2 regions of the Thalassotalea fusca genome follow, and region 1 is predicted to be linked to the other one. Evidence: predicted binding sites of a transcription regulator. Region 1 holds the regulator's gene; the other holds the start of a gene.
The links. The regulator FNR, encoded in region 1, switches genes on or off when oxygen is low (the NO sensors DNR and NnrR bind a similar motif). The targets are predictions, from matches to a motif close to TTGATCTAGATCAA.

Region 1 (16,982 bases):
CATACTGTTAGCCTTTTTCGCGAGTACTTGGGCGACAATTTCGGCCCAAGGCGAAGTCTATTTTGAATCAATCTCCATGTTCACTTTCTTATTACTTATAGGCAAGTTTTTGGAGTTTCGTGCCCGCTCTAGAGCATCTGAAGTTTCTGCAAACCTGCTAAAATTAATGCCTATGACTGCCACTAAAGTCGACGCAAACGAAGAAGTTTTTATTCCGGCTAAAAAACTCAAAGCAGGCGACAGTGTGATTATTAAGCCTGGAGAACTAATCCCCGCTGATGGCTCGATCGTTAACGGAAAAAGCCAAATTAATGAGTCAATGCTCTCAGGTGAACAATTACCCGTAACAAAAGGCATGGGTGATCTAGTATTTGCCGGTACAATTAACGGTGATGGCAACCTGATTGTTCGGGTGAAGCACGACAGCCAACATTCGTTTCTTAGTCAACTAATTAGACTAAGCGAATCAACGCAGGCACATAAGCCCAAATTAGCGCGGTTATCAGATAAAATTGCACAATCATTCGTCGCTATTATTCTACTAACGTCTATTGCTACGGCCCTATATTGGCAGCAACATTTACCTGAAGAAGCATTTTGGATAACACTTTCTGTATTGGTTGCAACATGCCCATGTGCCCTCTCGCTAGCAACTCCTACTGCCCTTACCTGTGCTACAACGCGCCTTAACCGTGATGGCATCATGATCAAATCAGGCCATGTGATGGAAACTATTCCAAAGTTAGACTGTTTCGCTTTTGATAAAACCGGTACGTTGACCTCAGGCAGCTTTGAAATTACCAATGTAACAATAATCGACGCAGGCTTCACAAAGGAGCAATTACTTGCGTATGCAGCTGCATTGGAGAGTCATTCAGAACACCCCATAGCTAAAGCATTTGCGAAACACCGTGATTTTGCATATAAGGCCAGCAATGTTCAAGTTGAAGCTGGAAAAGGGGTTACAGGTACCGTCAGTGGTGACAATGTAGCGATTGGTAAACCAACTTGGTTGTTGACCGAAAATGATATGCAGTCGTTTCAGGATGCTAACTGTATTTTGGTAATTAACAATAGGGTTTGCGCTGCGTTGTATTTAACAGACGAAGTACGCGAAGACGCACCTGCATTAATCGGTGCGCTATCTCGTGAAAATATTCGCACACTTATGGTATCAGGTGATCATTTTAAGGGTTGTGAAAAAGTGCAATCAGTCTTGAATATGGACGCAATTTATAGTGACAAAACAGCGCAAGACAAAATGACGCTTATCAAGAAAGAGCAAGATAATTATACCGTAGCGATGATAGGCGATGGTGTTAACGACACACCTGTATTTGGTGCCGCCCATGTTTCGATTGCTATGGGCAGTGGTACTGACGTCGCTAAAAGTGGTGCTGATGTTATTTTGCTCAACAATAAATTGAGTGCTATTAATACCTTACGAAACGTAGCAACACGTACAAAAAAAATAATTGTACAAAACTACTTATGGGCATTTGGCTATAATGCCATTGTATTGCCACTTGCTGTTAGCGGTTATATTACACCGTACATGGCAGTAATAGGCATGTCATTAAGTTCAATCTTAGTTGTTACCAACTCATTAAGGTTACTAAAGAAATGAGCATAATTTATATATTAATCCCAATCGCGGTATTGCTCACGGCTATCGGCATCTATTTGTTTTTTTGGGCAGTGAAATCTGACCAATTTGATGACCTTGAAAAGCAAGGTCTTAGTATTCTATTCGAAGACGACGAAAGCAATAAAAAGCCTATTAACAGTGTTGAAAATAACAAGGAAGAAGTCGATAAAAAATGAGCATTGATTGGCTGTCGGCATTTATTATTGGTTTAGTAGGTTCAGGTCACTGCATTGGCATGTGTGGTGGCATTTCAACTATGTTAACCAGCTCAGTTAAAAAAACACCCGATAGCGCACAGTCGTTCACACTAAGCTTCGGCTATCACTTGGGCAGAATCTCGTCTTATAGTTTTATTGGCGCGATTGCTGGATTAACCGGTTCACTGTCGGTTAAACAGCTCGGCTTGCCAATAATCACGCTACAAGTTATTGCTGGTATATTCTTAGTATTGCTAGGGTTTTACATTGGCCAGTGGTACATGGGCCTAACTAAAGTTGAAGCTTTAGGTAAACGTTGGTGGCGTTACTTGTCGCCTATGAGTCAAAAGCTAATCCCCGTTGATTCGTTTAAGAAATCACTTGGCCTAGGCGCTTTATGGGGCTGGTTACCCTGCGGCTTGGTCTATTCTACCTTAACCTGGTCAATTGCCAGTGGCAGTGCATTTAATGGTGCATTGATCATGTGCTTTTTCGGCTTAGGAACAATACCTGCACTTTTAACTGTTTCATTTGGCATCATTAATTTGAAGTCCTTGTTATCTAGCAAAATTTTTCGACAATGTATGGCGACAATACTCATCATTTATGGAATAATGACGCTAAATACTGCCTTGGGTATATTTCATTAAAAAACCCATGGTTTTAAAGCCAAATAAGGGATCTTATGCAAAAGCATCCATGTTCTGGTCAATCACATATTAATTGCCAAAGTTGTAGTATTAGTGAACTTTGTATCCCCTACTCGCTTAATGAAGACGAGTTAAACCGCCTTGACCAAATAATTGATCGGAAAAAACCGATTCATAAAGGTGAACAAATATTTCAAGATGGTGAACAAATGCGGTCATTGTACGCTATTCGTTCCGGCACCTTTAAAACTTATACTGTCGATGAGCACGGTGAAGAGCAGATTACAGGATTTCATCTGGCTGGTGATTTACTAGGTTTCGATGCTATTGCAAACGCGAAACACCCGAGCTTTGCTAAAGCACTTGAAACATCTATGGTGTGTGAAATTCCATTTGATACATTAGACTCATTATCAAATGCCATGCCGCAACTTAAGAAACAGATAATGCGCTTAATGAGCAATGAAATCCGCTCTGATCAGGAAATGCTCACTTTGCTCAATAGAAAGAATGCAGAGCAACGCCTAGCAACATTTCTAGCTACGCTTAGCCGTCGTTATCATGAGCGAGGGTTTTCAGCCTCAGAGTTTCGCTTATCTATGACACGTTCAGATATAGGTAATTATATTGGTCTAACGGTTGAAACCATCAGCCGATTACTTAACCGCTTTCATAAAAATGGCTTGATCAATGTTGATGGCAAGCTCATTACGATTACCGATCACGAAAAACTTGCTGAGTGTGCCGCTATGTAAGCGGTACATTCTCACTCACTATAACCTTTCATTATTAAAACCTTGTTTCTTATTGGCTAATCGTTGATCTAGCGCAAATGATCTTGACATTAATTCTTGCATGATGACTATAATTATACCAAGTTGACTAAATGCTTAGTCAAATTGCCATAATACATATTTAGCTGTCATTAGGAGACGGTCATGGAGAAATATCAGAATATTCTTGTCGTTATTGATCCGACAACTGAAGATCAAAAGGCACTGAAAAGAGCAGTAGAACTCGCAAAATGTACTAATGCGAAAATTACGGCATATCTGTGTATCTATGATTTTTCCTATGAAATGACGACGATGTTATCGGCAGATGAACGTGATGCAATGATGAAGTCTGTTATTAATGATCGCCAACTTTGGTTATCGTCGTTAATAGAAGAGATTGCACATGACGGCCTCAATATAGAAAGCACGGTCGTTTGGCATAATCGCCCTTTTGAACCCATTCTTGAACAAGTCATTTATAATGGCTTCGATATTTTGATCAAAGGTACTCACCAACATGATAAGTTGAAATCGGTCATATTCACGCCTACCGATTGGCATTTATTGCGTAAATGTCCTTGCCCAGTACTACTGGTTAAAGATCACCAATGGCCAAAGAATGGCAATATCGTAGCTGCGGTTAATGTTGGTAGTGATGAAGAAGAACATCAGCAGTTAAATAATAAGATAGTTGAAGAAACACAAAACTTAGCAAAACTAATCGAAGCAAATGGTCATCTAGTCAATTCTTATCCCGGCACGCCTGTCAATATTGCCATAGAAATTCCAGAATTTAACGCGAATGAATACAACGATTCGATGAAAAACCACCATATTTCCGCGATGAAAGAACTTGCTGAGCAATTTGATTTTGATGTTGCCAATACGCATGTAGAAGAAGGCCTTCCTGAAGATGTCATAGAAAACGTCGCCAAGAAGCTTGACGCTGAACTGGTCATTCTCGGCACTGTTGGTCGAACTGGACTATCTGCAGCACTTATCGGCAATACAGCAGAACACGTCATCGATCGGCTTAACTGTGATTTGCTCGCATTAAAACCTGATAATTACATTTCACCAGCGGCGAAAAAATAACGAGTTATTTCCATCCAAGCTACTAAGCACTTTCAGTTTGCCTTAGTAGCTTTTTACTTTTAATACCATTTAGTACGAGAGTTACGTATAATACGCGCCGAAATAAATTCAGGTATTACTATGAGCGCTCAATCAACTCTTACATCCGAACAGTTACCATTAACGCCGACCGAAAAAGTCCAGTTGGCTAAATTAGAGAAAAGGCTCCGTCGTCACGTTGGCAAAGCGATAGCGCAGTACAACATGATAGAAGATGGTGACAAAATCATGGTATGTCTATCGGGTGGTAAAGACAGCTATGCATTACTGTCGATATTGATGATTTTAAAAGAATTAGCGCCCATAAATTTTGATTTAGTAGCCGTCAACCTGGACCAGAAGCAACCTGGATTTCCTGAACATGTGCTACCAGAATACTTAAACAAACTTGGCGTCGACTATAAAATTGTCGAAGAAGACACCTATGCTATTGTAAAAGAGAAAGTACCTGAGGGAAAAACAACCTGTAGTTTATGCTCTCGTCTTCGTCGTGCGATTTTATACAAAGCCGCAAATGAGCTAGGTGCAACCAAAATAGCGTTAGGCCACCATCGTGACGACATGATTGAAACTCTCATGTTAAACATGTTCTATGGCGGAAAAATGAAAGCCATGCCTGCGAAGCTCATGTCTGACAATGGTGAACACATTGTTATTCGTCCATTGGCATTCTGCAAAGAACCAGAATTAGTGCAATACGCAAAACTTAAACAATTTCCTATTATTCCTTGTAACTTGTGTGGTTCACAGCCGAATCTGCAACGACAAAACATAAAGCAATTGCTGCAAACATGGGATCGCGACTTCCCCGGTAGAATCGAATCAATGTTCACTGCAATGCAAAATGTAGTACCTTCACACCTTTGCGACAGTGAGTTATTTGATTTCAAAGCGATCACCAAAGATTCTGCTATTGTTGCTGGTGGGGATTTAGCATTTGATCAAGAATCGTTTAAGGAATCAAAGCCTGCGACACCTGTTACCGCATTTGACTCACTGGATATCGTCGAAATTAAATAGGGTTAATGCAAGTTCATTCCGTGCGTTTGAAACATCAAACGCACGCTCCACCTCTACTCGCTACAATCTCAACAGTTTATAGAATGTAAGTTCTGGTCTTTCAATTCATGCCAATTGGTAGATTTGTATATCAAAATACTTTAGTGTGATAATCATTCTCTCTTACAAAAGCTTAGCTTCGTGCTCAAATAAAACTGACGATTAATATGCTAAATACACTATTCAAACTAGAACAACACAATACCAACGTTAAGCAAGAAGCACTTGCTGGTATTACAACGTTTTTAACCATGGCGTACATTATTTTCGTAAATCCCGCCATTTTAAGCGATGCCGGTATGGAGCACGGTGCTGTATTTGTTGCTACGTGTATTGCCGCAGCAATCGGCTGTTTTGTTATGGGGTTTGTTGCCAATTACCCCATTGCATTGGCCCCAGGCATGGGATTAAACGCATTTTTCACCTATACAGTTGTCTTAGAAATGGGATATAGCTGGCAAGTCGGTCTTGGCGGTGTATTTATTTCAGGTCTAGTATTTATCTTACTCAGCCTGCTTAATATCAGAGAATGGATTATAAATAGTATCCCTCAATCGTTGAGATTTGGCATCGCAGCAGGCATTGGTCTTTTCTTGGCGTTTATCGCCTTAAAAAATGCAGGTATTGTCGTCGACAGCCCTGCTACGCTACTGACGATGGGAGACATTAGCGCCCTACCTGCATTGCTCGCGGCACTTGGGCTATTTATCATCGTTGGCCTAGTACGACGCAACATAAATGGCGCTGTGATGATATCGATCTTAGTCATCACAACCATAGGCTTGATCTTAGGTGACATTGAATACCAAGGAATTATTTCAGCGCCTCCGTCAGTGGAAGCGACCTTTATGCAACTCGACATCATGGGTGCGCTTGAAGTCGGTATGTTGAGTGTTATATTTGCGTTTCTTTTCGTCGATTTATTCGATACGTCGGGCACTTTGATAGCCGTTGCCCAACGCGGCAATCTACTCGATGAAAAAGGCACATTGCCTCGATTAGGAAAAGCGCTATTAGCAGATTCAACCGCAACTGTTGCAGGAAGCATGTTGGGGACGTCGACCACCACAAGCTATGTTGAAAGTACAGCGGGTGTAAGCGCAGGTGGAAGAACTGGGTTAACAGCGGTGGTCGTGGGCATATGCTTCTTATTGTGCTTATTTTTTTCACCGCTTGCAGGGATGGTGCCTGCTTATGCGACAGCAGGACCTCTATTTTATGTGGCGGTATTGATGCTTGCTGGTTTAGTAAATGTAAAATGGGACGATGTGCTTGAAGCAGTGCCTGTTGCTGTAATCTGTATTACCATGCCGCTCACATTCTCAATTGCTCACGGCATTGCGTTTGGCTTTATCAGCTACAGCGCAGTGCGAATTTTCAGCGGTGAATTTAATCAAATCAGTAAGAGCGTATTAGCTCTGTCGATACTGTTTATTATTAAATTTGCGTTTTTCGCTTAGCGCCAACACATAGATAGCTTTAATTAGACAGATATTTTTGATTCTGTCTAATCATAGCTGAAATTTCTAACACGTAATCTGTACCACGCTCTGAATAAGGTAATAAACCCGTTGCCAATACTTGTGGCGACAGAGGTAATTCCTGTTCGCGTAGTTGTGCTCGAATAGAGCGAAATACCATGTACGCATTATTGGTATTGATATTGTGTACATAGCGCTGAACAGCATGTTTCACAGAAGAATATGCAGCAACTTCATGCTTTGCACCTGTATCACGACCATTAGGCACCATGCCACACCCCTTTTTAAAGCACCACATACCAAAGAAATTTAATCCAATTCGGGCAAACCGTGATGTACCCCAAGCAGATTCATTCGCAGCCTGCACCAAAATTAATGCGGAAGGTATAATGTCAACACGTACTAACAGTTCGTCTATTTGCCGCATTTGTGAAAAACGTTTATTCACTTTGTACTTTTTCACCAACTCAGCCAACAGTTGCTCTTGTGGCTGTGATAGCGCTTGGTCAAGCGACGCTACCTCTTGTATTTCAAGTATTTGCTGTCGAAGTTGTCTAATCGCATTGTTTTCCGCAACCACAGCAGGTTTAAGAAATTCAAAAAAAGTGCGTTTTTTAGTTGGAATATCGCGAATCTTAGCAAAATTCGGCAATTTAACGTTATGTAGTGGCTTTTCTGGCACTGCTTTCTTGCTCGGCGTTGGTTTGTGCGCTGACGTTAGATCAGGTGGTAGGTTATCGTCCTGATAATAAAACGGCCACAGCAACGCAACTGCACACAAGGCAACCACCGCCATTCGAAGGATGTAAAATAGGTTTTTCATGACTAAGCTATCCTATGCAACGAAAACTAAGCAGCAAAATAATTGTCGTCGCCAGCATTTCCAGAACTACTAACGCTAAGTTGCATGCCATATATTTCGCGATATAAAATCCCCTTCACATTATAAAACCAAGGAGCTAGGTAGGTCATACCAAAAATAAATAGTGCGACACCAACAACAGCCATATCTAATCTAGAAAGAAAAACAATGGGTAAAGTTAAAAGGACAAATACACCTAACAATACGCCATATATAGAAAATAGCTTAAACCATTGAAATCTCGTAGTTTGAACGCTCAATGCAATTGCTTTAAGTGGTGACATACGCTTTTCAACCACTAAAGGCAGCACTAAAGACAGTGCGACGATTAAAAATATTCCGGGCACGACAAGTAAGTTAAGCCCTAAAGCAACAAGTGTTGACGTAAGTAGCGCCGTAATGGCCACCCAACTTCCTCTACGTAGGAATGCCATGACCAATCGAGGGTGAGTTTTTATGCCAACCGCATGAAAAATCCCCATCATCTCTACGCCCACTAAAAAAGGATAAACGACTAATGTCACAATAATATTTGTCAGCGCGCTTGCTTTTTGATCTTGCAGAACATTTTCGATGCCACCGAAATTCAAGGCAACTAAAAAGGTCGTAAACATACCCAATAATAAAACAAAAACCAATCCGATATTTATGGCTAATCTGGAAGCAAGTGTAAGTTTCCACCCTTCTCTTAAAACAGCAGCAACATCAATGTGGTAGTCGCCTTTTAACGCTGATTCAATGTTACCACCAATTTGCACAACAGCTGACTTTTCTTCTGACAATGTGAAAACCTCAATATAAAATAAATTAAGCAAAGCTTATTCAATACAATCTGCGCGCTATTATACCTAATGAAATTGCAGAATGTTACTAACCAAGATCTCTTTCCTGGGCGTTGCAATTATTAGCACCTGAAAAAATGCGCGCGCTTAGGATTTTATTCGTGCTAAAAACGCAACAAAAAAATCAGTGCCCTTCTTTCTCGCTAGGTCTATATTTCGTTCAGGTATCAGTTCAGGTGAAGGATACTGAGATAATGCACGCTCGATACTTTTTTCTCGCAGCAAGTGAATCATAGGAAATGGTGAGCGATTTGTGTAATTAGCTGGGTCATCAAATGCTTCTCCCTCAAAACAATAATCAGGATGAAAACTTGCTATTTGATATACGCCTTCAAGTGATAATTCTGCTAGCAAATCGTTAGCATAGTCAACTAAATCTAAGTAAGCTTCAAATCTTTTGAACCCATCACTATAGACGATAAGCGTTGTTTCTATTTCAGGATGATTAGTTAAATAATGACACTGTAGCGCAATCTCTTCTAATGCGTTTTTTATTTGACGCTGTGTAGACACACAATATTCAATGGTGTCATTGACCAGCTCCCTTTTAGCGAACGGGCAGAAATTAAGATCGACAATGATATCTTTCAACCAAGCTTGGGTTTGTTGTTTGGGTGTTAAAGGTTGCTGCATATACTACTTACTCTTATCCGCTTGAAGCTTCCACATATTATAATACTGACCCCGCTGTTGTATAAGCGATTCATGATTGCCCTGCTCTAAAATTTTTCCTTGATGCATTACGACAATTGTATCGGCATCTATGATTGTAGACAGTCGGTGAGCAACGACAATACTAGTATGCCCTGCCGAAATTTCGCGGATAGCTTCAAGAATGGCCTGCTCTGAATGACTATCTAACGATGAAGTGGCCTCATCAAATGCTAGTATCTTAGGTTGTTTAAGTATAGTACGAGCAATCGCTACTCGTTGCTTTTCACCTCCCGATAATTTTAGCCCACGCTCACCAACAACGGTTTGAGCTCTATCAGGAAGGTTTTCGATGAATTGAGCTAGATGCGCCATTTTGGCAGCATTGTTTATTTTAATGTCATTTGCGCTCGGATCACCATAGGAAATATTGTCATATAAGCTAGTATTGAACAGCACTGTATCTTGCGGCACAACGCCAATAGCTTTTCGTAGCGAATGTTGGCTCACCTCTTTGATATTTTGATCATCAATAAAAATACCTCCACTTTCGCAATCATAAAACCTAAATAGTAACTTAACCAAAGTGGACTTTCCTGAGCCACTTTCACCAACTATGGCAACCTTTTGGCCGGGCTCCACCGTTAAACTAAAGTCTTGTATGATGGGACGCTTTTGATGATAGGAAAACGAGACAGAGTCAAATACGATTCGTCCATTTGAAACAACGAGTTCTGGCGCATCAGGTATGTCGATTACCTTAGGTTGCCGACGAAGCAACTCGAACATATGCTCAATATTAGCAAGTGAACCCTTAATTTCTCGATAAACAAATCCTAGAAAGTTTAACGGCATGAATAGTTGCATCATAAATGCATTTATTAGGACAAAGTCGCCCAGCGTCATATGCTGTTGAGTGACTTGATGTGCAGCCATAGCGAGCATCGCAGTCATAGAGATGGCGATAATCGTCGCTTGCCCCCCATTTAAAGCAAAAAGTGACAATCGGTTCTGCGATTTAGCCTTCTCCCAATCCGCCAATTGCTGATCATAAGCTTTGGCTTCGTATGACTCATTTGTGAAATATTTGACTGTTTCATAATTAAGTAAGCTATCAATTGCACGGGTATTAGACGATGAATCGGCCTTATTCGCCGCTCTTACATAGCGAGTTCGCCATTCAGTAGCAAAAATAGAATATGCAATATAAGTGGCAATAGATACAGTCGTTGTTACGGCAAACCATACACCGTAATTGAACCACAAAATACCAATAACCATCACTATTTCTAATAATGTGGGGACTATATTGAAAACCATGAATCGCATTAAGAAACTAATACCAGACGTACCTCGATCAATATCCCGCGATAAGCCACCGGTTTGTCGCGAAAGATGAAAATCGAGATCTAAAGCATGCAGATGTTGAAATACTCTTAAGCCAATTCGTCGAATGGCTCTCTCGGTAACTCGGCCGAACAAGGTATCACGTAATTCAGCAAATAAAACAATTGAAAGGCGAACAACGCCATAAGTGACGATCAGCATTATCGGCACAACCAGAGGAGAGCTTTGTGTTTCTTTATCGAGATAGTCAACGATATCTTTCAACACAAAAGGTAAATACACACTCGCCAGTTTTGTCAGTATCAGACACAATATCGCGAATGAAATGCGAGATTTAAATTCAAATAGATAGGGGATCAAAGATTTGACAACACGCCAATTAAAAGACGTTGATTCATTGTCATTATATCGACTTGCGCGCACGTAGCCTCAACTCAATTCATTTATTATCAGATTGCATTATATCACTGATTTATTATTGAATTCTTTCACAAATGCAAATGTATTAACAAAATGAAGTGATATAAATCAAAATGCCACTATCACCTTCACAGTAATAGTGGCATTGCTTTTCTGAATAGCTTAGTTAGTTTGTTTCAGAAAGGACTAACTATTTAGAATAGAGATGCTAGTTAAACTCTAGATATCCTGCACCGGGTATTATGGTAAAAGTATTTTTTCTATAGTCGCTATCACCAACACACATGTTGACGACACCTTCAACAAATATACTACCGCCCGTTAAATTAGCGAAATCGCCACTGCCTTCCGTCACTTTAATCTCTTCAACCCCTGTTAATGGGACACCTTGACTACAAAAAAAGTCACCCGCTTCAGGAATTAATGTGTCATCGGCGGAATAAATCACCCCTGTACGAGACTTATTCACTAGAACGTGAGAAGCCTTGCCTGTTTGTAGGCTTACAGTGCCCGTAATGACACCACTGATTGTGATTCTTCGATGAGTAGTAGCTTTTTCTTCTAGTGAAAGCGCATGCCAATCTTCCTTCACTAATACGATACGATATCGGCCTTGTTGGCGTGGACTATCGCCTAACTCCATACGTGCCGTTTCGAATGTTTTAGCCCACCCCTTCTTGGTTACGTACTTGCCTCTGTATTGCTTTTCTATTTGTGCATTAACTGAGAAACTTACCAAAGTAAGCGCAAAAATTCCTATAACAATTTTGTAAATATTCAATGTTCAAATCTCCATTTCACCTTTATTATTATTAATGCAGCTCTCTGCCGCCCACGTATGTTACAACAAATTAGAAATGATAATGAAGATATTAATTGGAATAATTGACAAAATTACATTCACACTGGCATTTATTTGCGGTATTCAACTGCCCGCTTTTATGTATAGTTATGGGCACCACCTACGGGGACGTATAGCCGAAGCAAATGTAGAAATGCAAAATTTTCAAGCAATAGCCGATCTGCAATTTGAAGGTAATCTGGATCGCCTAATTCAACACTTCAGTAATAATAGCGACGTTGCGATTCAGCAAACGGGGCAACTGATGCTGAACTTAGTTGATAGAATCACGAGTTACCAAATTCAGTTAGACGCCTTAAGCCAAAATTCCTACCTCGATAATATCATTGGATTTATCCGATATTTCAACGCTGAAATTGCATCGCAAACCTGGCAGCAATATGTGCCGAGCATACCTTTGAATGTTGAAAGCTTAACAACAGGTATTGTTTGTGCAATCAGCATTTCAGTTTTACTTAATTTGTTCTTTTTCGTAACGAAAAAAGTTTCAATGAAATTTGCCCATAAATCAGCGGTAGATATTCAATAATTTAAACAAAAAAATCGCAAAGCGCGCCAGTGACGCTCTGCGATTTTCAAAGATATTTGTATGAACTTAAGCGCCACAATAATAAGACTAGCTAACGTAATGTAGAGCTAGCCTAATTATTTACACTAATTTCAATAAGGGCTAACCGTTGCCGTCTTCAACACGACTTTTCAGTTTTTGTCCCGGTCTGAAAGTAACTACCTTACGGGCAGAGATAGGAATATCTTCGCCCGTCTTTGGATTACGTCCCGGTCGTTCACTTTTTTGTCTTAAGTCAAAGTTACCGAAACCAGAAAGCTTAACCTGCTCTCCGTTTTCTAATGTTGAACGAATTTCTTCAAAAAATAATTCAACCATTTCTTTGGCGTCGCGTTTGCTCAAACCGACTTTTTCAAATAAATGTTCTGCTACTTCTGCTTTGGTTAGCGCCATGGGCTTAATCCCTCAGTGATGCATTTAGTTCATCTTTCAATGTATCGACCACGCGATTAACAACATCGTTAATGTCTTTCTCTTCAAGCGTTTTCTCTTGATCTTGTAAAATCATGGCAATTGCCAAACTCTTAAAGCCAGGTTCGATACCGTTACCTTGGTATACATCGAACAAGTTTAGATCAACTAAATAATTTCCGCCAACATTTTCAATGAGTTGTAGCACTTTTTTTGCATCAACGTCTTCTTCAACGATCACTGCAATGTCACGTCGATTCGCCGGGAAGCGTGATATTTCCTGAGCCTCAGGGATTTTTCGGCTACCAATTTTTTCTACAAGTAATTCAAATACTAACGTTCTACCATTTAGTCCTAATTTACGTTCAATCTCTGGATGAAGCGTACCAACGTAACCAACATACTCATCATTATGATAAATAGCGGCTGTTTGACCCGGATGCATGGCGTCAATTTCAGCTTTCGCAAAACGGAACGCTCCTGCATTGGACGTTGTTTCAAGTAACGCTTCAACATCACCTTTCATATCAAAGAAATCAAACGCAGCCTTTTCTAATGACCAGTGTTCTTTGTTACGCTGACCACTGATAACACCCGCAATCATTTGTTCCTGACGCACGCCATTTTCAGCACTCTCATCAGGAATGAAACGGAGACCCGTTTCAAATAATCGCACGCGCGTTTGTTGTCTGTTTTGATTATAGCTTAGTGATTGCAATAATCCTGTTAATAAACTGACACGCATTACCGACATCTCAGACGAAATTGGATGTGGCAACGTCATAAAGTCTGCATCAGGATGAAGTATGGTTTGCACTTTTGGGTCAACGAAGCTGTATGTAATAGCTTCTTGGTAATCTCTGCTAACCAATACGTTACGTAACGTGCTCAATGCTAAACTAGCTTCGCGATTAGGGCACATTTTCAATGATGCATGCGGTGAAACATTAGGAATGTTGTTGTAACCAAAAATACGCGCTACTTCTTCTACCAAATCTTCTTCAATGGCAATATCAAAACGATATGGCGGAACGCTTACTTGCCATTCACCTTGTTTCGCATCAACGTCAAATCCTAATCTCGTCAGAATTTCACTTACTTTCTCGTCAGCGATCACGTGACCAATACGACGATCTAATTTAGCACGGCGAAGTGTAACTGATTTAGATGCAGGAATGTTGTCTTCATTTACGGCTTCAACAATTGGACCAGCCTGGCCACCAACAATCTCTATCAACAGCTGCGTTGCACGCTCCATAGCCTGACGTTGTAATAACGGATCGACACCACGTTCATAACGGTGTGAGGCGTCAGTGTGTAATCCATATTGGCGTGCTTTACCCAAGATTGCCAGTGGAGCGAAAAACGCACTTTCTAAAAAGATATCTTTCGTTTCGCTGCCTACACCTGAATGCAAGCCACCAAAAATACCTGCCATTGCGAGTGCTTTATTGTCATCTGCAATAACAAGTGTCTTAGCATTCAAAGAGACTTCATTCTCATCAAGTAGGACTAGCTTTTCATCAGCTTTAGCTAAACGAACATCAATACCACCGTCTATTTTTGCAAGATCAAAGGCATGCATCGGATGACCAAGTTCTAACAATACATAGTTAGTAATATCAACGACAGGATCAATAGAGCGCACACCACAACGACGTAGCTTTTCTACCATCCATAAAGGCGTTTTTGCATTTACGTCAATATTTTTAATGACACGTCCTAAATAGCGAGGGCAAGCATCATCAGCACTTAATTTTATTGTAAGCTTGTCGTCAATTGAAGGCGCTACTGCCTCTACAACAGGTTCTGTAACTGACAAGCTATTAAGTACACCTACTTCTCTGGCTAAGCCCTTAATGCCTAGGCAATCGCCACGGTTAGCTGTTAGGTCAACGTCAATGGTAACGTCATCTAAATCGAGGTATTCACGGATATCAGTCCCAATAGGCGCATCTGCTGGTAATTCAATAATACCATCAGAACTTTCAGCTAAACCCAGCTCAGACTCAGAGCATAACATCCCGAAAGAAGGCTGGCCTCTCAGTTTTGCTTTCTTAATTTTGAAGTTACCAGGTAACACTGCACCTACGGTTGCAACAGCAACTTTTAACCCCAATCGGCAATTACTAGCACCACAAACAATGTCTAATAGCTCGTCTTCGCCAACATTAATTTTAGTCACTTGTAATTTATCAGCATCAGGATGTTGGCCACATTCAACGACTTCACCGACTTTAACGCCAGTGAACTCTCCTGCTACCGCGTCTACACCATCAACTTCAAGGCCCGCCATTGTAATTTGGTGCGCCAATTCTTCAGAGTTAATCGCTGGATTAACCCATTCACGTAACCATGATTCACTAAATTTCATTTTCTGGCATTCCTACTTAAACTGTTTCAAAAAGCGAAGATCATTCTCAAAGAATGCACGCAAATCATTTACGCCGTAACGCAACATTGTTAATCGTTCAACGCCCATACCGAACGCAAATCCAGAATATACTTCAGGATCTATTCCCACTGCTTTCAATACATTAGGATGAACCATGCCACAGCCTAGTACTTCTAACCATTTGCCGTTTTTCCCCATTACATCTACTTCTGCAGAAGGCTCAGTAAACGGGAAATATGATGGTCTAAATCGGATCTCTAAATCTTCTTCGAAAAAGTGGTGAAGAAAATCATGCAAAATCCCCTTCAAATGCGTAAAGCTTACGTCTTTATCAACCATTAATCCTTCAACCTGATGGAACATTGGCGTATGAGTTTGATCGTAATCGTTACGGTAAACTTTTCCTGGCGAGATGATACGTAATGGCGGCTTTTCAACTTCCATTGTGCGAATTTGAACACCAGACGTTTGCGTACGAAGTACCAACTTAGGGTTAAAATAAAACGTATCGTGATCTTGGCGAGCCGGATGATGCTCAGGAATATTTAACGCATCAAAATTGTGAAAATCATCTTCAACTTCAGGGCCTGATTTTACTTCAAAACCTAAGTCACCGAAAAAGCTTTCAATACGTTGAATGGTGCGAGTGACTGGATGCAAACCACCAACATCATTAGTTCTGCCCGGTAACGTTACATCGATTGACTCAGCCGCAAGTTTCTTACTGATGGCTTCTGCTCGCAAGAGTTCGCCACGTTCAGTTAGTAACTGCTGCACTTTTTGTTTCGCTTGATTAATTACCTGACCAGCTTTAGGTTTTTCTTCCTTTGGAAGCTTACTTAGGCCCTTCATTTGCTCTGTGAACAAGCCTTTTTTGCCTAAAAAATTGACGCGAACACTGTCTAGTTCAGCAAGGTCTTGTGCTGCTGAAATCGCTTGTTCGGCCTGAAGTATAATGTCATCTAAATTCATGTGTTCCTCGAAAGCTTAATGCTTTGGATAACCTCGGTTTATCGATTTCTACCTGTTGACTTTGCTTACTAGCATGCGTGTTCTGTCAGCTTATTAATAACTAACGTTCTTTGTATGTCTATGATAGTTCTTAACTGTATTCAGTCGAAAACACTCTTTTCATACTTAACGACTTAAAAGTAACCACAAAGCAATCAAATAAGAGAGCAACAAACCCTAAATTCTATTCATAAAAATGGTCAGACAGTTTACACAATAAGCCATCATAAATGTAGTGAAAATAAGGGATTTAATGAAATTATTTTAATTAAGATATTCTTTTAAGTACTCGCTAAGAAATTAGCAATTATATGGTCTATACAAGCAATTGCCATTGCCAACGACGACACAATTAGAAATCAATGAATAAGTGTCTACAATTAAAAAAGGGACTAAGTGAATCGCGTAATCTATTTATTACGTCTAATTAAAATTTTAGGGATGAATATGCACGTTTATACTGCGAGACAAGCCATTTTCAACCGTAGTCAAAACGTTGTCGCATATGAGTTGCTTTATCGCAACAGCATGGAAAACATGTTTCCAAATATAGACCCCCAAGAAGCAACGTCAAAAATGATAATGCAAACCCATCTAAATCAAGGGATTAAGCCTATCACCGGTGGCAAACCTGCACTTATTAATTTCTCTGAACGCGCCTTGCTAGA
Region 2 (16,982 bases), on a different contig from region 1:
GATGAAGGCCCAGCGTCCGCTACCGCCGTGATTGGTAATATGTCGTTGTTGATCCCGATGGCAGGCTTAATCGATAAAGAAGCGGAAATCGCTCGCTTAACCAAAGCAATTGAAAAGCTTGAAAAAGATGTTCAACGCACCAAAGGCAAACTGAGCAATGAAAACTTTGTGAGTAAAGCACCTGAAGCTGTTATCAACAAAGAAAAAGAAAAGTTAGCCGAGGCAGAAAGCACCTTAGCCAAAATGGTCGAACAAAAAGCACAGATCGCTAGTTTGTAAAGCACATGGGATCGGAGTCAACAAACAACTTAAACTGACGTAAATTCAAAGTCAGGAGCAGAGTTTACTTGACTCCAACCCAGTACAAATAAGTGTGAAGATATATCGGCAAAATTTAAGAAAAAAGTAATAAACCAGTGCTACACTGAATTTACATACGGTGTCGGAATTTATCCGTTTGGAGGTTGAGGCAATTGATACATAGCTAGAATTTAGGTCGCCACCTAATAGCTAAGTTTACTTGACTTCAGCCCTGCACATTCGACTCCAGCAAGCTCACTAGTAATACAGGAAAAGTAAAAATGTCAGAACTTATGACAGGAAAAGTAAAATTCTTTAATGAATCTAAGGGATTTGGTTTTATTGAACAAGACAATGGTCCTGATGTATTCGTCCATTTTAGTGCCATCACTGGCGATGGTTTCCGTACATTAACTGACGGACAGTCCGTTAAATTCAATATTAAACAAGGCAAGAAAGGGCCTGAAGCGGAAAACGTTTCTATCGCCTAGCATTGAATCTATCTGGGGTCAGAGTCAATAAACAGTTAATGCTTGCTTAAATTCAAAGTAAGGAGCAATGTTTATTTGACTCTGACCCTGTACAATCACTTACCTAATTGCTTTTTTACGATCGAAGCTATTGCTTGGCAGTGATCATCACGATCATTTAACGCTGGAATATAACGATACTTTTCGCCACCAGCTTCCATGAAAACCTCTCGATTTTCTACCACCAATTCTTCCAGTGTTTCTAAACAATCGGCGCTAAAAGCAGGACTGATAATCGCAATATCTTTAATGCCGTCTTTTGCTAACAGCTCAAGCGTTTCATCGGTATATGGTTGTAGCCATTCCGCTTTACCAAAGCGAGACTGGAACGTCATGATATAGTCAGCTTCAGTAATACCTAGCTTTTCGGCAACTAATGCCGTTGTACGCTGGCAAAAGTAGTAATACGGATCGCCATTGTCTAGGAATAATTTTGGCATACCGTGATAAGACAGTACTAACTTTTGTGGTTTGCCGTACAGCTCGAAATCTTCGCGGATGCTATTTGCAAGAGCCTCTATGTAATCGTTGTTTTCATGATAACCCGAGACAAAATGCAACGAAGGTGTCCAGCGCCAGCGCTTAATTTCGTTAACGACAGCATCGAAAGTAGACGCCGTTGTAGGGCCAGCGAACTGCGGATACAAGGGAAGTACAACAATTTCATCAACGCCTTGTTCCTGAAAGCGCGCTAATTGCTTGTTAATGGCAGGTTCATCGTAACGCATGGCAATATCAACAATCACATCATCGCCTAAGTCATTTTTAAGCTGCGCAGCCACTTTATCGCGGATCTGTTGTGAAATAACCAATAATGGTGACCCCTGCTCAGTCCAAATACTCTGGTAAAGTGCTGCCGACTTTTTCGGACGCACCTGTAAAATGATACCATAAAGAATGATGAACCAAATCAGACGCGGAATTTCCACCACGCGCGGATCAGAAAGGAATTGTTTTAAATACGCTTTAAGTGCCTTTGAAGTAGGCGCTGCTGGCGTACCTAAATTGGTAAGCAGCACCCCTGTTTTTTTATTGCCCTGTAAGACGCTTGGATCACGCCCTACAAATCGTGATAATTTCAAACTCAATAACCTTAGTTTTTATTGGAAGTTTTATTATTCAACAATACTGTTAATTAATAACGTAACAGGCGCCTTATCTGCTACTGCGACGTTAAGTAATTCGGCCTTGTAATCACCCGATTTAATACCTACCCCACCGCTCGCTGATATAACCGCATAAACATGTACTTTTTCGTTATCGCTCAATTTCGCTTGTGGTGTCATGGCTCTCGCGTCATTAAGCACAACGGTTGCGGGTAAATCACTGGCGTACATTTTTACCGCAGCCACAGGCATTCTAGGTCCATTACTTGGTATTGCATAGACAAATACCACTTTATCAGCCCCCTGCTCTAGTTGTTGTTGAATGTCATCAGATACACGCACATCTAAAGTAAGCTGAGGGCCAGATGTTGCTGCGCTATCATTAGCTTCCGTTTTAGCAGTAAAGTCATTTTGGGCAGAACCACTACTCATTGCCAGTCTGTTTTTAGCTTCGGCAATAGCCCCCGTTAGCGCACCTATGTTGACGTTATCACGATTTCCATCTACCACACGCTGCCAATATCCAATTGCTTCGGTATATTGCTGACGCATAAAATTATCCATTCCAAGCAATATATTCGTAGAAGGGTCTTCTGGATCAAGACTCAACGCTTTATCAATCCACAGCTTTACTTGTGGCGTGATTTGTTGATTATTTTGATAATACGTCGCTTGCGCTTTCGCTCCATACAAATCTGCTTGTTCGCCATCAATGCGGATTACTTCATCAAAGGCTTTCAATGAGCCGTCAAAGTCGCCCACCGCTACCAATGCCTGACCAAGTCCATACCATGCGTCAGAATTATTGGGTTCTTGGGTCGTCAGCTGCTGCAACATTTGCACACGCTCTACCGCCTGTTGTTGTGCCGACATAGACGTTTGCTGGTCAGGGGCTTGCGCTCGAGGCGTTTCGGTAATTAATTGATAAGAACCGTTATTAGTATAAAAATAAACACTAAATGCGATGACAAAAATAGAAATTACAGCGGGCCAAACGATACTTAACAATTTATCGCTATCACTTAGTGCCTTTTCTTTGTCAGCATGTTCCATATCTTGCAACAAACTTTGGTCAAGCTCAGTCAATAAATACTGATAGTTTTCCTCATCAATATTGCCTTGCTTTAAATCGTTTTCAATTTCAGCTTTGTGTTCGTGATACAGTTCAATGTTGGTTTGATCGCGGTTGCTGGCAGCTAATACAACGTGTTTAGGTTGCTGAATAAAGTGTTTCCAGATAACAATCAACAGCAGTAAGACGAATCCAATCAGGATCATTAATAATTCAATCATGCGTTACTTATCTTTGAGTAATTTTTTCAATTTTTCTTGCTGCTCTTCTGAAAGAGTCTCTGCCTGAGGGAGGCGATTCCTTCGTAGAATAAGCACCACCACGATTGCCCCGATCAATAACAATATTGCAGGGCCAAACCATAGAACATAAGTTAAGTTAGATACCTTTGGTCGATACAGTACAAACTCACCGTATCTCGCTACCATAAAGTCAACAATCTCTTTGTCAGCCTTACCTTGTTCGAGCAATTGATATACTTCATGGCGTAAATCTTTGGCAATGGGTGAATTTGAATCAGCTAAGTTCTGGTTTTGGCATTTAGGACAGCGTAGCTCTTTAACCAGTGCCTGATAACGTTTTTCCGTCACTTCGTCTTTAAATACATAGGTGTCAGCACCATATGTAGAGAATGCGCTAAGTAATAGAAATAGCGTCGTTAGTACTAACTTATTCATCATTAGCTCTCCGCCTGATATTCTTGCTCTAACAGTTCAATCATAGGCTCAAACTTGTCCTGCCAAACTTTCGCATCTATCGGACCTACGTGCTTCATACGAATAATCCCTGTTTTATCGATAACAAATGTTTCTGGCGCTGCCGTCACACCAAGCTCTATACCTAGTTTTCCAAGCGGATCAAAAATAGAAAATTGATACGGGTCTTCATAATCTTTCAGCCATTGCTTAGCATCCTGGCGAATATCTTTGTAGTTAAGCCCATATAGAGTCACCTGTTTGTTTTTCGCAATATCCACCAAGTACGGATGCTCATATTTACAATACACACACCAAGTACCCCAAACATTGAGAAGCACAATATCGCCTTTTAGGTCGACAGCTGTTAACTGCTTATTTTCGTCCAATAGCTGTGTTAATTGGAATGCAGGCATTGGCTTGCCAATTAGCGCCGATGGCAACTCTTGCGGGTTAAGCGATAACCCACGGTAGAAAACAATGCCGATTGCAATGAATAATACTAAAGGAATAAAACGAATAATTTTTCCCACGTTATGTCCTCTCACTGACCAAAGTTACGTCTTGTTTTTCAGTACCCACAACAGCTCTTTTAGCATTCGCCTGACGACGGCGGTAACGCTTATCCAACATTGCGAGAATGCCACCTAAGCCCATGAATATAGCGCCTAACCAAATCCAGCGAACAAACGGATTGTAATGAATTCGTACGGCCCATGCGCCATCTGGTAATGGATCGCCCAGCGCGACATATAGATCACGAAATAGATTTGCATCGATATCTACGTCTGTCATGCCCATTGTTTGTACCATATAGGTTCTGCGTTCGGGCTTTAAATGTGCGACAAAATCACCGTCTTTATGTATTTCAATTTGCCCTTGTTCAGCATGGTAATTAGGGCCCTGAACACTTTTCACGCCATTAAACGTGACATCATAGCCAGAGGACTGCACGGTATCACCGGCAAACATCTTGACACTATTTTCTCTTTCATAAGCAGAGATTATCGTCACGCCGACTATTGTCACCGCTATTCCCGTATGTGCAACCGCCATGCCCCATTGGCTTAAACTCAAACGGCTCAGGTTATACCGTCCATTGGATTGTCGTGCCTGATTGCGCAAGTCTCTTACAACAACCATAGAAACCCATAGAGCAAGTGCCATCCCAAAGCTAACACCTAGGTTGAATTCTCCCTGATACACTAGCGGGAACGCTAATCCAAATAGAATACTCACAACAGACGGCTTTAACACTTGCTTGCGAAGCTCTCCTTTTTTCGCTTTTTTCCAGCGAATGAGTGGACCAATACCCATAATAATAAACAGCACACTCATAATAGGCACAAATACTGAGTTAAAATACGGCGGTCCAACGGATATCTTGCCTAATCCCATTGCATCTAGAATTAGCGGGTAAAGTGTCCCCAACAATACGGTTACTGCAGCAATCACTAGGATGATATTGGCAAGCAGCAGCGCTGTTTCTCGTGAATAAAATGAAAATCGACTAAAGCTGGCAACATTGGTAGCTCTAAAAGCAAACAACGTTAGTGAACAACCAACAGCAATGGCTAAAAGCAATAGGATAAATGCCCCACGTGTTGGGTCGGCAGCAAATGAATGCACCGAGGTGATCACGCCGGAACGGACGATGAATGTACCAAGTAAACTAAGACTGAAGGCAAAAATGGCTAATAACACAGTCCAGTTCTTAAAAGCACCACGCTTTTCAGTCACGGCTAATGAGTGGATCAATGCGGTTGCTACTAACCAAGGCATAAATGAGGCATTTTCAACCGGATCCCAGAACCACCATCCGCCCCAGCCAAGTTCATAATAAGCCCACCAACTACCTAACGCGATACCAATCGTTAACCACATCCAAGCGAACACAACCCAAGGGCGTGCCCACCGAGCCCAAGCGGCATCAAGCTTGCCATACCAAAGAGCAGCAACAGCGAATGCAAACGCTACGCCCATGCCAACATAGCCTAAGTAAAGCGAAGGCGGATGCAATATCAACCCGACATCTTGTAGCAATGGATTTAGATCACGTCCTTCAGGTGGTACGACTGGCCACAGTCGGTCAAATGGATTTGACGTTAGCAGTAGAAAAGCCATAAAACCAACGGCTATCATGCCTAGCACCACTAACACTCGGGCAATAAAGGCCTCGTCTACACCACGACTAAATTTGGCAACGGCTGCTGTCCACGCCGTTAAAGAAAATACCCACAGTAACAGAGAGCCTTCATGGCCTCCCCAAATGGCGCTTATTTTAAAATAATAAGGAAGGTGAGAGTTTGAATGCCCTGCAACATATTTAACCGAGAAATCATCCATCACGAAGCAGTATCCTAGAATAAAAATACTGATCGCTGTAAACGCAAACATGCCAAAAGACAAAGGCTTAGCATAAGTCATTAAACGTTTATGACTAGACATTACACCTATAACAGGCACAACACTTAAACAAATAGCAAAAGCCAAACCAATGACCAATGCAAAGTGCCCTAACTCAGGAACCATACAACTCTCCGCAGCATATATTGTAAACATGCTTCAATCTATTGACTGTCCTGTCCCAATCTAAAACAAGAGACAGGTTATCTAACTAACCCACAGCCATTAACAGCTCGTTAGGCACGTGGTTAATAAATTGCGCTGATCATACCATTAAATGGCCGTGCTATTCATGGTGTTAGTCGCACAATTTTACGCCATTGTCTGATATATCAACGAAACTGCGATATAGTATGATAATTTTGCTAAATATAGTAGGATCGAGATCAATAAATCGAAGAGTTTGTTGTGTTAAACTCTTGCCATTCATTGGTCAATTGCCAAGTCATAGAAAGGTCTGTTCAAGTCAGTTATGTTATCAGCCGAAGGTTTAACTTGTATAAGAGAAGAGCGCATTTTGTTTGAAGATCTCAATTTTGAGATTACACCGGGCGAAATAGTGCAAATCGAAGGACCTAATGGTGCCGGAAAGACCAGTTTACTCCGAATTTTAGCTGGATTGTCTCAACCATATGAGGGTTGTGTTCGCTTTGGTCAACAGAAAATATTGGCAAATCGCGAATGGTACAACAACCAACTGTTGTATATAGGACACACGGCTGGTGTGAAAGGTGAGATGACGGCGCAAGAAAATTTGGCATTTAATCTTGCTCTCCATGGTTTAGACGCTGGTGTGGCCGAAGAGACGCTGGCCAAAGTTAACCTATACGGTTTTGAAGATGCCCTCGCATCACACTTAAGCGCAGGACAGCATCGTCGCATTGCCCTTGCGCAACTTTGGCAAAGTAATGCCAAGCTGTGGATCCTCGATGAACCGTTTACAGCTATTGACAAAAAAGGGGTGAAAACATTAGAGCAGCTACTACTCGCTCATGCGAACAAAGGCGGAATGGTTGTGTTAACGACCCATCAGGATTTACATCTTGCTGATAACCTTTATCGCAAAATTGCCCTTTCTTACCGTTTTGTGTGATCCAACGTATTATGTCTACTGAATCTATTGCTACCATTAACCAAGAAGAATCATTGTCTTACCGACGTGTTTTCATGCTGATACTAAAGCGCGATTTAACCATTGCTCTACGCCATCGCGACGATGTGTTTAACCCCATCTTATTCTTCATTATCGTCGTAACTTTGTTCCCACTGAGTATTGGCCCAGAATCAAATACACTGGCGCGCATTGCGCCGGGCGTGATTTGGGTAGCCGCTGTTTTGTCGACCTTATTGTCCCTCGACCGGTTATTCAAATCAGATCATGCTGATGGGTCACTAGAACAGCTATTACTTAGCCCCTATCCGACCTTTGTGATTGTGCAGGCCAAAATCATTGCACACTGGCTACTAACAGGTGTACCGCTAATATTTATCGCCCCCGTTCTTGCGTTGCTACTGAATTTAGATCCGAACGTATTTGGCGTACTCATGTTAACTTTGTTTATTGGTACCCCTATATTAAGCTTTATCGGCGCGATAGGAGTAGCACTCACTGTTGGTATCAAAAAAGGTGGTGTCTTATTAAGCCTTTTGGTATTGCCTTTATATATTCCGTTATTGATATTTGCCACCAGTGCTATAGATACGGCGACAATGAACTTACCCTATGGCGGACAAATTGCTATAATTGCCGCGTTATTCTTCGGCGCATTTTCATTGTCACCATTTGCAATAGGCGCGGCTTTAAGAGTGAGTACTAACTAGTTATGTGGAAATGGTTACATCCTTATGCAAACCCTGAAGTGACATATCACTTCAACAATAAGCTTATTCCTTGGTTTTTAAGGTTAAGCGTGGCCTTTTTGAGTATTGGTATCGTTTGGGCACTGCTATTTGCCCCCGCAGATTACCAACAGGGCAATAGTTTTCGAATATTCTACTTACATGTTCCTGCTGCAAGCTTGTCACTGGGCATTTATGTAGGTATGGCAATCGCGGCATTAGTTAGTTTGGTATGGCAAGTGCGCTTAGCTGAAGCGTCTGTTGCATCGATTGCACCTGTCGGAGCGGTATTTACGGCAATGGCCTTGATTACAGGCGCCGCTTGGGGACGTCCAACTTGGGGAACTTGGTGGATTTGGGACGCACGTTTAACCACCGAACTCATTTTATTGTTTTTGTACCTTGGCGTTATTGCTTTACAGAACGCGTTCGAAGATAAAGCATTAGCAAGTAAAGCGGCTAGCATTCTGGCACTAGTTGGGGTAATCAACGTACCGATTATTAAATATTCTGTGGAGTGGTGGAATACATTACATCAAGGCTCCACGGTATCTCAACTGGGACGCCCTTCAATGACCGCCGACATGTTTTGGCCGTTCTTAGTATGCTTTTTGGGTTTTATTTTTCTGGTTTCATGGCTCGTTTGCCGCCGTTTCCAAACAGAGATTCTACAAAGAAACGCCATGCGCCCTTGGGTAAGAGAATTAGTGATGAAAGAAGGAGCAAATGATGCAGTTTGATAGTTTTGCTGACTTTATCGCTATGGGCAACCATGGCTTTTATGTATGGATATCGTACGGTGCTTGCTTACTGCTGATTGTCGGTTTAATTGTCAATAATGCAATAAGAGATAAAACTGTCAGAAAAGAGATTACTAAGCGAATTAAGCGTGAACACAGGTTAAAACAAGCCGCTCAACAAAATGACGAATCTAACGAGGTATTATCATGAATCCGCGCAGAAAAAAGCGATTAACCATTACCCTTTCTGTATTATTTAGTATTGGTGCGATCACCTCGCTAGTTCTATACGCACTCAATGAAAATATGGATTTGTTTTACACGCCTGCTGAAATCGTTAATGGCAAAGATGACACGGGCATTAAACCAGCCATTGGTCAGCGTATTCGTGTTGGTGGTCTTGTTGTACCTGGTAGCGTAAATCGTGACCCTAATAACCTAAAAGTAAGTTTTGATTTAACTAACAAAGGTGAAATGGTAACCGTAAAATACGATGGTATATTGCCGGACTTATTCCGTGAAGGCCAAGGCATTATCGCCAATGGTGTTTTGGTAACAGAAACCTTGCTTGAAGCCAGTGAAGTACTCGCTAAGCATGACGAAAATTATATGCCTAAAGAAGTAGCAGAATCATTAGGTGAGCAACATCAGGCACCCGATTATAGTTCGGAACAGTTAGATAAGAACTAATATAATAACGATAAAGGCAGCACGACTAACGATGCTGCCTTATCAAACAAGAATAAAATACAAAAAAAGCAAAAGAATTTACTTAATACATTCTGCCTATTACAAAACGTTAAGCGACTTCTTCAACTGATATAATTCTATCACCAATCTTATTAAGAATATTTATTTCGCCATCACACACGGCAACAATTGATTTATTCTTTTTAAACTGATCACTAATAATCACGCGACCCGACGAGTTTTGCGTCAGTGTTAGCACTTCATGCTTTAACTCAAGAGAACTGTCACAATAATAAATAATTGTAACTTCTTTGCTTTTTGGACTACCTAGTTGACTACTCATTTCCAACCCTAAAACGACGAAAAGCAGTGAAATATTAGGCGAAATCCTTAAAATTTCGCTTTTCACTTTTGTTATTATTTTTTACTGCCGACATTTGACCATAAGTATAAAACTTAAGCAATCTTAGCGTGCTAAAAATTGTTAAAAACTCAAGATATTCTTAGTTTTATACGGATTCGTATTGCTTTCGATTGAGGTAAAAAAAACCCTAGGTACATGACCTAGGGTCGATCAATGTGAGATCGTTTAACGCACCCTCAACTAGTGAGACTTCTAATCCCGCAGGATAATTCTGTATAAATGAGTTATGGCTATTTCCAAGAGGTCATTTTATGACCTTTAACTGCATAGAATAAGATGAATAAATAGCAAGGTAACATAACGATGTAACCTCCTTGCTGTCCTAGTGACGTACCACTTGCAAGCCCCCAAAATAGCGGGCCAAATGCGCCGCCTGCAATACCCATTATCAACAATGCCGACCCCGTGCTTGTGATTTTACCTAGGCCCGAAAGCGCCAACGGCCAAACCGCAGGCCAAACAATAGCATTTGCCAAGCCTAATAAAGCGATCATCAGTAGTGTGTCAGGCAGTCGTGCACCACCAAATGGCACAAGTAAAGCATCAGCAATGGCAAATGACGAGCTGTCACCAATAACAATCAGCACCGTCAGTATTAATCCCAAAACAGCCGAAATCGTTAAGGCGGTAGGCTGAGAAATAAATCGCGGGATAGTGATGATACCGATAGTGTAACCAACCACCATACACACCATGGTATAAGAGGTCATTACTGCGTAGTTTTCAATACCTAAAGACAAAGCAAATGTCCCAATAGTGTCACCTGCGATCACTTCAACAGCGACATAAAAGAATAACGCAACCACACCTAATGCTAAATTAGGGTGAGATAGCGCTTCTTTGACTTGACCTTTGCTGCTCTCCGTTTGCGCTTCCTTCTCTAACTCTGGTAATGGTGATAACTTAACAGCCAACGCAATTAAGCCTATGAATACTGCCATACCTATGTACGGCAGAATCAAACTATTCGCCATGTCGTCAATTTGTGTCTGCGTTAACTCAGTACCAACCAACCCAGTGAAATTACTAACAATTAGCGCAGTAAATACCATTGGAGCAACCACACCAGCACTCTTGTTTAATATCCCCATAATACTAACGCGCGCTGCGGCTGATTCTTCTGGGCCAATTCTTACCACATATGGGTTCACAGCCGTTTGTAGTAACGTTTGCCCTGCCCCCATGACTAACTGAGCAAATAAAAACAAACCAAAAACCTGAGTCTTGGCAGCAGGAATAAACAAGAAACCGGCAACCATCATGGCTGCCATACCGAGTGCCATACCGTTCTTATAACCCACTCGCCTAATCACCCACGCAGACGGAATCGCAGTGAACGTTACTGCGATATAAAATGAGAACAAAATAAGTGACGCTTGAAATGGCGTTAGCTGCAACACTTGTTTTAGGTAAGGCATTAAAGAACCATTAATCCAAGTGGCAAAACCCAGAATAAAAAAGAGTAACGCGACTATCGCCATAGGGACGACATTACTCCGCTGTTTATTATTCGATATTGTCATTTCCATAATTTCCTCATCTATCACTTATAGTTGGTTATTGTGTTGATGGGTCTTTGCCCACTTTTTTTGTTCTAACTTTTGGTAACTAACTCGCCAGCAATCCAAGTCGACTTAACATTCAGGTCACTATCGAGAACAGTAAAATCTGCCTGATAGCCTATTTTTAACAACCCTCGAATGTGCCCTTGGTTAATATATTGCGCAGGATAAAAACTTGCCATCCGCAGTGCTTCTTCCAGCGTAACACCCACTTTCTCATACGTATTCTTAACTGCCGTCGCCATATCCAAAACTGAACCGGCAAGCTCTCCAGTAGTCGAGGTTAACTTGCCATCATTTAAATGAACAGTGCGATTAAAGAAGGCAAAAGAATCATCATTGGTGCCAACTGGAGGCATGGCATCTGTTACAAGTAAGACTTTTCCTTGCGGCTTTGTTTTCATTGCTAGTCGACAAGTAGCATAATCGACATGATGACCATCAACAATGATCCCAGTACTAGCGCTGTCATTCAGTAGTGCGCATCCTGTAACGCCAGGTTCACGACCTTGGATTGGCGACATGGCATTGAACAGATGTGTGAAGCCATCAGCCCCTGCATCAACGGCTTGTTGAGCGGTGTTAAAATCAGCGTTGGTATGGCCAAGGCAAACTTTTATACCGAGGCTAACCATACGCTTGATATCTTCTGGGCTCACGGTTTCAGGCGCTAAAGTGACAATGATTTGACCAAGATCTTTGCGTGAAAGTACTTCCCATTCTTTAGCAGTAATTTCTCGAATATATTCGGCTGAGTGCGCGCCTTTTTTGGCCACCGACAAATGTGGTCCTTCGAAATGAATACCGACAATGCCCGGTATTTTCTCTGCAATAGCCATGGCCATGGCATCAGCCGCTTCTGCCATGACTTCAACTTTATCAGTAATCAAAGTTGGCAGCATGGCGGTAGTGCCATAAAAAGAATGAGCGGCAATGATTGTTTTAATTTTGTCTAACGAGGGAGAATCATTAAACAACACACCACCGCCGCCATTAACTTGAATATCAATATAACCGGGGACGACCAACCCTTCGACATAATGATCGACTTGCTGGGTATGATTATCTAAGCCAACAATAACGCCATTTTCAACCGTCAATACTTGATCGGTAATGTAGTTTTGACCATCAAACAGACGACTGGCGTGAATGCGAACCTGGGTCATAGTTATAATGTCCTAGTTACTTTTTTCAGGCCTTTCGGCTCATCAGGATTAAAACCGCGTGTCACCGCAACCTCGGCCACATCCAAATAAAATCGTTGTAGCACTACAAGAGGTGCTATGCGCGGATGTACTGATAAATCTGTTTGGCGTAAGTGAACAAGGTCAGCGCCACGAGCAGTAACTTCATCAATTTGTTCTTGATGTGCCTTTTCGCTTTCATCATGAACCGCACAGTTCAGAATAGCTAAGCCTTGTTCCACTAACGTCACTGGTCCATGTAAAAATTCTGCACTACTAAACGCCTCAGCATGAATGCTACTGACTTCTTTAAGTTTTAACGCCATTTCCTTAGATACTGCATAGCCAAGTCCACGGCCAAGAATGACCATATTTTTCACACCTTCAATTGACTGAGATGTAAGTTGCGGTGGCGAATCTATGATATGACTCAATGCAGCAGGTAAAGTGTCGAGTGCAGCAACAAGTGATTCATTCATAGTCCAGTAAGCGGTCAATTGCAGTAAAGCTGATAAGGTTGCCAAATAACTTTTTGTTGCAGCAACAGAAATTTCCGCTCCCGCTTTGAGCGGTAAAACTTCATCAACAATTTCCGCTAAAGGTGATGTTTCGTCATTGACCAAAGCAACACAAAATGCGCCTGCTTTCTTAGCCATTTCTGCTTGCGCTAAGATGTCGGGGCTACGACCTGATTGCGAGATAACGATCACGAGTGCATCTGACAATTTTAGTGTTTTACCATACACACTTGATACAGATGGCGCAGCAGCAAATGTTGGCACATTGGCCTCAACTTCAATGAGGTACTTGCCAAAAACTCCCGCATGATCTGATGAACCACGACCAATAATCATCACCATTTTAGGATCTATATTACGTAACTTCTCACCAATCTGCTGCGCTTTACCTTGATTGGCGGCTAATTGTGCTTGAATAACGGAAGGGGCTTGTTTAGCCTCTTTTTCCATAATTGTTTGAGTCATTTAAATCCCCTTAAATCTTTAATAATGATTACAACAACGCGAGCTGTTGTTGAGCAAATAAAACAGCGCCTATTTCTGGCGGGCTGATTGGATCAGATAAATTTTCACGTGTTTCTGCACTGAGCCAAGGCTTTATTCTGGGCGTTAAGCCACCAATGAGTGACATTCGCGGAGGCTGTTTATTCCAAAGTTGACGTGCCACGTGGTCAATATAGCTTGCTCCCTCTTTGACAATAGACAACGCCAACTCATCACCGTCTTCTGCAGCATCAAAAACAAGATTAGCCAATTTCGCATAATACGCGGCAGGTTTGCCTGCAATGACTTCGACCAATTCCAATCCATCGGACACATTTAATGTTGCAAGCAATTTGCTATTCAAACTTGACGGAGGAATGATGTTATCCAAGCTTAACAGCACCTGTTTGGCTGCCTGCAGCCCGAACCATGCGCCACTGCCCTTATCTCCATGTGGAAAACCGTGCGCGCCGACGATGTATGGATGCCCGTTTACATATGAAAACCCACAAGAGCCAGTGCCTGTGATCATTACCGCACCGTCCTCTCCAGCATGGGCACCTAAACATGCAATAAGCAAATCTGTAGCAAGAAACATGCGTTTAAACGGATGTTGCCAATTAGAAATTTTTTCAAACAACGCAGGAAGATTAACACCAGCAAGACCAACACCTGCATATATGTCGTTTAACGCTACTCCTTCGAGGTTAGCGTCAGCCAGCGCTAATTCAGCAGACTCGGTAATTGAACCAATAGCTTGTTCATATCCATGCAATGGATTAGCAGGTCCGGAAATCCCTGTTCCTAGTATTTCATTGTCAGCATTTGCAATTATGGCTTTGCACTTACTGCCACCACCATCTATACCAAGAAAAAGCTGTTTGTTACTGTCAAAGCCACTATACATGCCGACCTCATGTCCACTACATCTTAATGAAGGCAATACCTTCTTTCTATTTATTGATTTCATCTTAACCACAAATGACAGCGTTGTCATTTGTTTTTTTAACAAAAATAAACATTTTTGTTATACCTAGTAACTGCACTCGATAACCATCTGCAATTTAATGAATTATCTATATTAACGTTACTATTGGAGACGCTGTTCTTAGTTAACTTCCAGCGTTCTTCCTTTTCTTTTGCCAGTATGAGTGGCTGTACGCACATAGACTTTTCCTGTTACTTCAACAGGCGCCTGATAGGTGCGCCATTGTGAATCTGCAGCTTTGTATTCAATAGTGAGCCCTGGGAAGGTAGTATTTGCATGGAGTTTCCCATCAATGATTTCGCCACCTGCAAGCGGTAAGCGGTAGGCGATATCAGCTTTCTCTAATTTCGGTAATTCTTTTTTGCCAATGGCCGTTGCAAATGCACGCCATTCTTTGTCTCGTGCTTCACGCATTTCAGTTGTGAAAGTATTTGTGTCTTGAGCATAGCGTGCGCCGCTATAGTTATAAGGCACAGCCCACGATGGCAAATACCATGCTCGTTCAGCCAGTGCTATCAACCGAGGGAATAGTTTGTGCTCAGCAAAATCGTCGGTTCTTACGTTTTCACTCCACAACTGTGCCTGTAAACCGTAAAACTTTCTATTAGCTGATAATGGACGATGAGTTACCTCGCCGTTTTCATTGGTTTGTAAACGGTCATCTGCTACGTATGGGTTGTCCTGACGGTCAAGCCAAAATTCGGCGTGCACAGGCAAGTTTTCAGGCATAAATTGAAATACTTTCTCTGTATTCGTTTTTCGTGATGCCCAATAATATCCATGCTCTTTTGGATCAGCCTCATACGGAAAATCAAAGTAGGTGACGTCAGGTGTTGAAATCACCATTTGCCAATTTCGATTAGCTAATTCATGCACCTTAACATGAGCGTTCCAAGGCAAATGATCCCAGCCGTTGGCTTGCACCACAGCGGGCATTTTATCTTTGCGAGTATGTTCTAAACCATCGCTCCATGCCGCAGGCTCAATGCCCATTTCTGAAATCATGTTAGCCACGCGTTCTACAAAATACGCACCAAGCTCGTTCAAGCTTGTAACACCATGTTCGTTATTCGCGATAAATGCCTTACATATATCCGATTCAAGCCAAGCACCTGCTGTTTCGTCTGCACCAATATGGTAACGGGTCAAAGGCTGCCCAGCATCAGCATGTAACTTTTGAACTTCTGTCATCACCTTTTCTACAAAAGCGAATGATGACTCACGACATACATTGATTGTGTTGTCATTATAGAATTGCACAGATGAATACACAGTTGTATCGGTTGGATCATGAAGCAAATATTGTTCAGCTTTTTCATAATCTTCCATTTGTGCATATTTTTTATAGCGCGCCGCCATCGCTTTAATTGCTGCGCGCGAATGACCCGGCATATCTAACGAAGGAATTACTTGAATATGTCGTGCTGAAGCAGCAGCAAGAATTTCACTATAATCCGCTACGGAATAATAGCCATTGTTCGACGCATCTGGGTTAACTCCAGCGCCTAATTGTGGCGCTAAACACGTTTCGTCATTTAAATCAAAACAGCGTTTGCTGCCAATATCGGTCAACTCAGGTAACCCAGGTATTTCTATACGCCATCCTTCGTCATCGCCCATATGAAGATGCAGCTTATTCAACTTATAAGCAGCCATTTGCTCGAGCAAATTAAGAATAAATTCTTTACTGCGAAAGTTTCGGGCAACTTCTACCAAAACTCCTCTAAACTCAAATAGCGGTTCATCTTGTACTTTAACAAATGGAATCGTTGGTTTATCTAACTGAATTAAACTGGCAATAGATTGCAGTCCATTCGCTACCCCAGCGCCATCAACACCTACAACTTGAATCCCCGATTCATCAATGGCAAGCTGATAGCTTCCAGCAGCCAATGTGTTATTTTCAACTATCGTTAGAGAAAGCGGAACACCATCTGGTTTTTCCGAAAAGCCAAGTGTAGCCAACCGCTCAATAGCCGCACGGTAAACAGATGCTTCAACAGAACTCGACGTTAATGTAAAACCTGAAGATAAGCTCACGGAACCCGTTTTATCTACGTCTATCGATTTAGGTGTTGGAATAATCCATTTACTCTTATTATCATTGGCTGTAGCGAGCGCAAGATTACGTTGATAATAGTCAGAGCTGGTAAGCCAAGGGGTGTTGTCATTTTCGGTTCTTTTAAATTGCGTGTGATAATCAGAAAAAGCGGTCACATGCGGTAAGAGCTCTAACCCTGTTTCGGCATCAATCACAGCTCTAGTACTATCAATTACACGCGCCTCAAGCCCATCACCAGTTACGATGAAGTTCGGCATGATGTCATATTCTGACAAGTTCCAATAACTGCCTCTGAAAATGATGTCAGTTGACTGTCCTACTTTTAGTCCAGTAAAGGCCGCTTTCGGTGACAAGCGATGTAAATCACCATTGATATGGACAAG

Region 2: a site for FNR is predicted at 6,486-6,499, ahead of ccmA (cytochrome c biogenesis heme-transporting ATPase CcmA). Genes of this name have one in related genera too.

What each region holds. Positions count from the first base shown of each region.
Region 1 covers NZ_JBQRUN010000018.1:40,120-57,101, reverse strand. Annotated here, with positions in the region: gene ACSLUK_RS17075 (heavy metal translocating P-type ATPase) at 1-1,627, shown strand, start outside; gene ccoS (cbb3-type cytochrome oxidase assembly protein CcoS) at 1,624-1,824, shown strand; gene ACSLUK_RS17065 (sulfite exporter TauE/SafE family protein) at 1,821-2,495, shown strand; gene ACSLUK_RS17060 (fumarate/nitrate reduction transcriptional regulator Fnr) at 2,531-3,250, shown strand; gene uspE (universal stress protein UspE) at 3,434-4,366, shown strand; gene ttcA (tRNA 2-thiocytidine(32) synthetase TtcA) at 4,487-5,425, shown strand; gene ACSLUK_RS17045 (NCS2 family permease) at 5,632-6,924, shown strand; gene ACSLUK_RS17040 (glucosaminidase domain-containing protein) at 6,944-7,768, opposite strand; gene ACSLUK_RS17035 (YciC family protein) at 7,795-8,589, opposite strand; gene ACSLUK_RS17030 (DUF1415 domain-containing protein) at 8,737-9,282, opposite strand; gene ACSLUK_RS17025 (ABCB family ABC transporter ATP-binding protein/permease) at 9,286-11,070, opposite strand; gene ACSLUK_RS17020 (hypothetical protein) at 11,276-11,848, opposite strand; gene ACSLUK_RS17015 (DUF2937 family protein) at 11,931-12,458, shown strand; gene ihfA (integration host factor subunit alpha) at 12,600-12,890, opposite strand; gene pheT (phenylalanine--tRNA ligase subunit beta) at 12,895-15,282, opposite strand; gene pheS (phenylalanine--tRNA ligase subunit alpha) at 15,295-16,275, opposite strand; gene ACSLUK_RS16995 (EAL and HDOD domain-containing protein) at 16,762-16,982, shown strand, end outside.
Region 2 covers NZ_JBQRUN010000001.1:92,793-109,774, reverse strand. Annotated here, with positions in the region: gene ACSLUK_RS00480 (valine--tRNA ligase) at 1-279, shown strand, start outside; gene ACSLUK_RS00475 (cold-shock protein) at 582-791, shown strand; gene hemH (ferrochelatase) at 887-1,912, opposite strand; gene ccmI (c-type cytochrome biogenesis protein CcmI) at 1,946-3,229, opposite strand; gene ACSLUK_RS00460 (cytochrome c-type biogenesis protein) at 3,233-3,688, opposite strand; gene ACSLUK_RS00455 (DsbE family thiol:disulfide interchange protein) at 3,688-4,236, opposite strand; gene ACSLUK_RS00450 (heme lyase CcmF/NrfE family subunit) at 4,238-6,235, opposite strand; gene ccmA (cytochrome c biogenesis heme-transporting ATPase CcmA) at 6,582-7,202, shown strand; gene ccmB (heme exporter protein CcmB) at 7,277-7,930, shown strand; gene ACSLUK_RS00435 (heme ABC transporter permease) at 7,933-8,688, shown strand; gene ccmD (heme exporter protein CcmD) at 8,678-8,899, shown strand; gene ccmE (cytochrome c maturation protein CcmE) at 8,896-9,378, shown strand; gene ACSLUK_RS00420 (TIGR02922 family protein) at 9,488-9,721, opposite strand; gene nagP (N-acetylglucosamine MFS transporter NagP) at 10,033-11,331, opposite strand; gene nagA (N-acetylglucosamine-6-phosphate deacetylase) at 11,397-12,530, opposite strand; gene nagB-II (glucosamine-6-phosphate deaminase NagB-II) at 12,533-13,531, opposite strand; gene nagK (N-acetylglucosamine kinase) at 13,560-14,456, opposite strand; gene ACSLUK_RS00395 (beta-N-acetylhexosaminidase) at 14,658-16,982, opposite strand, start outside.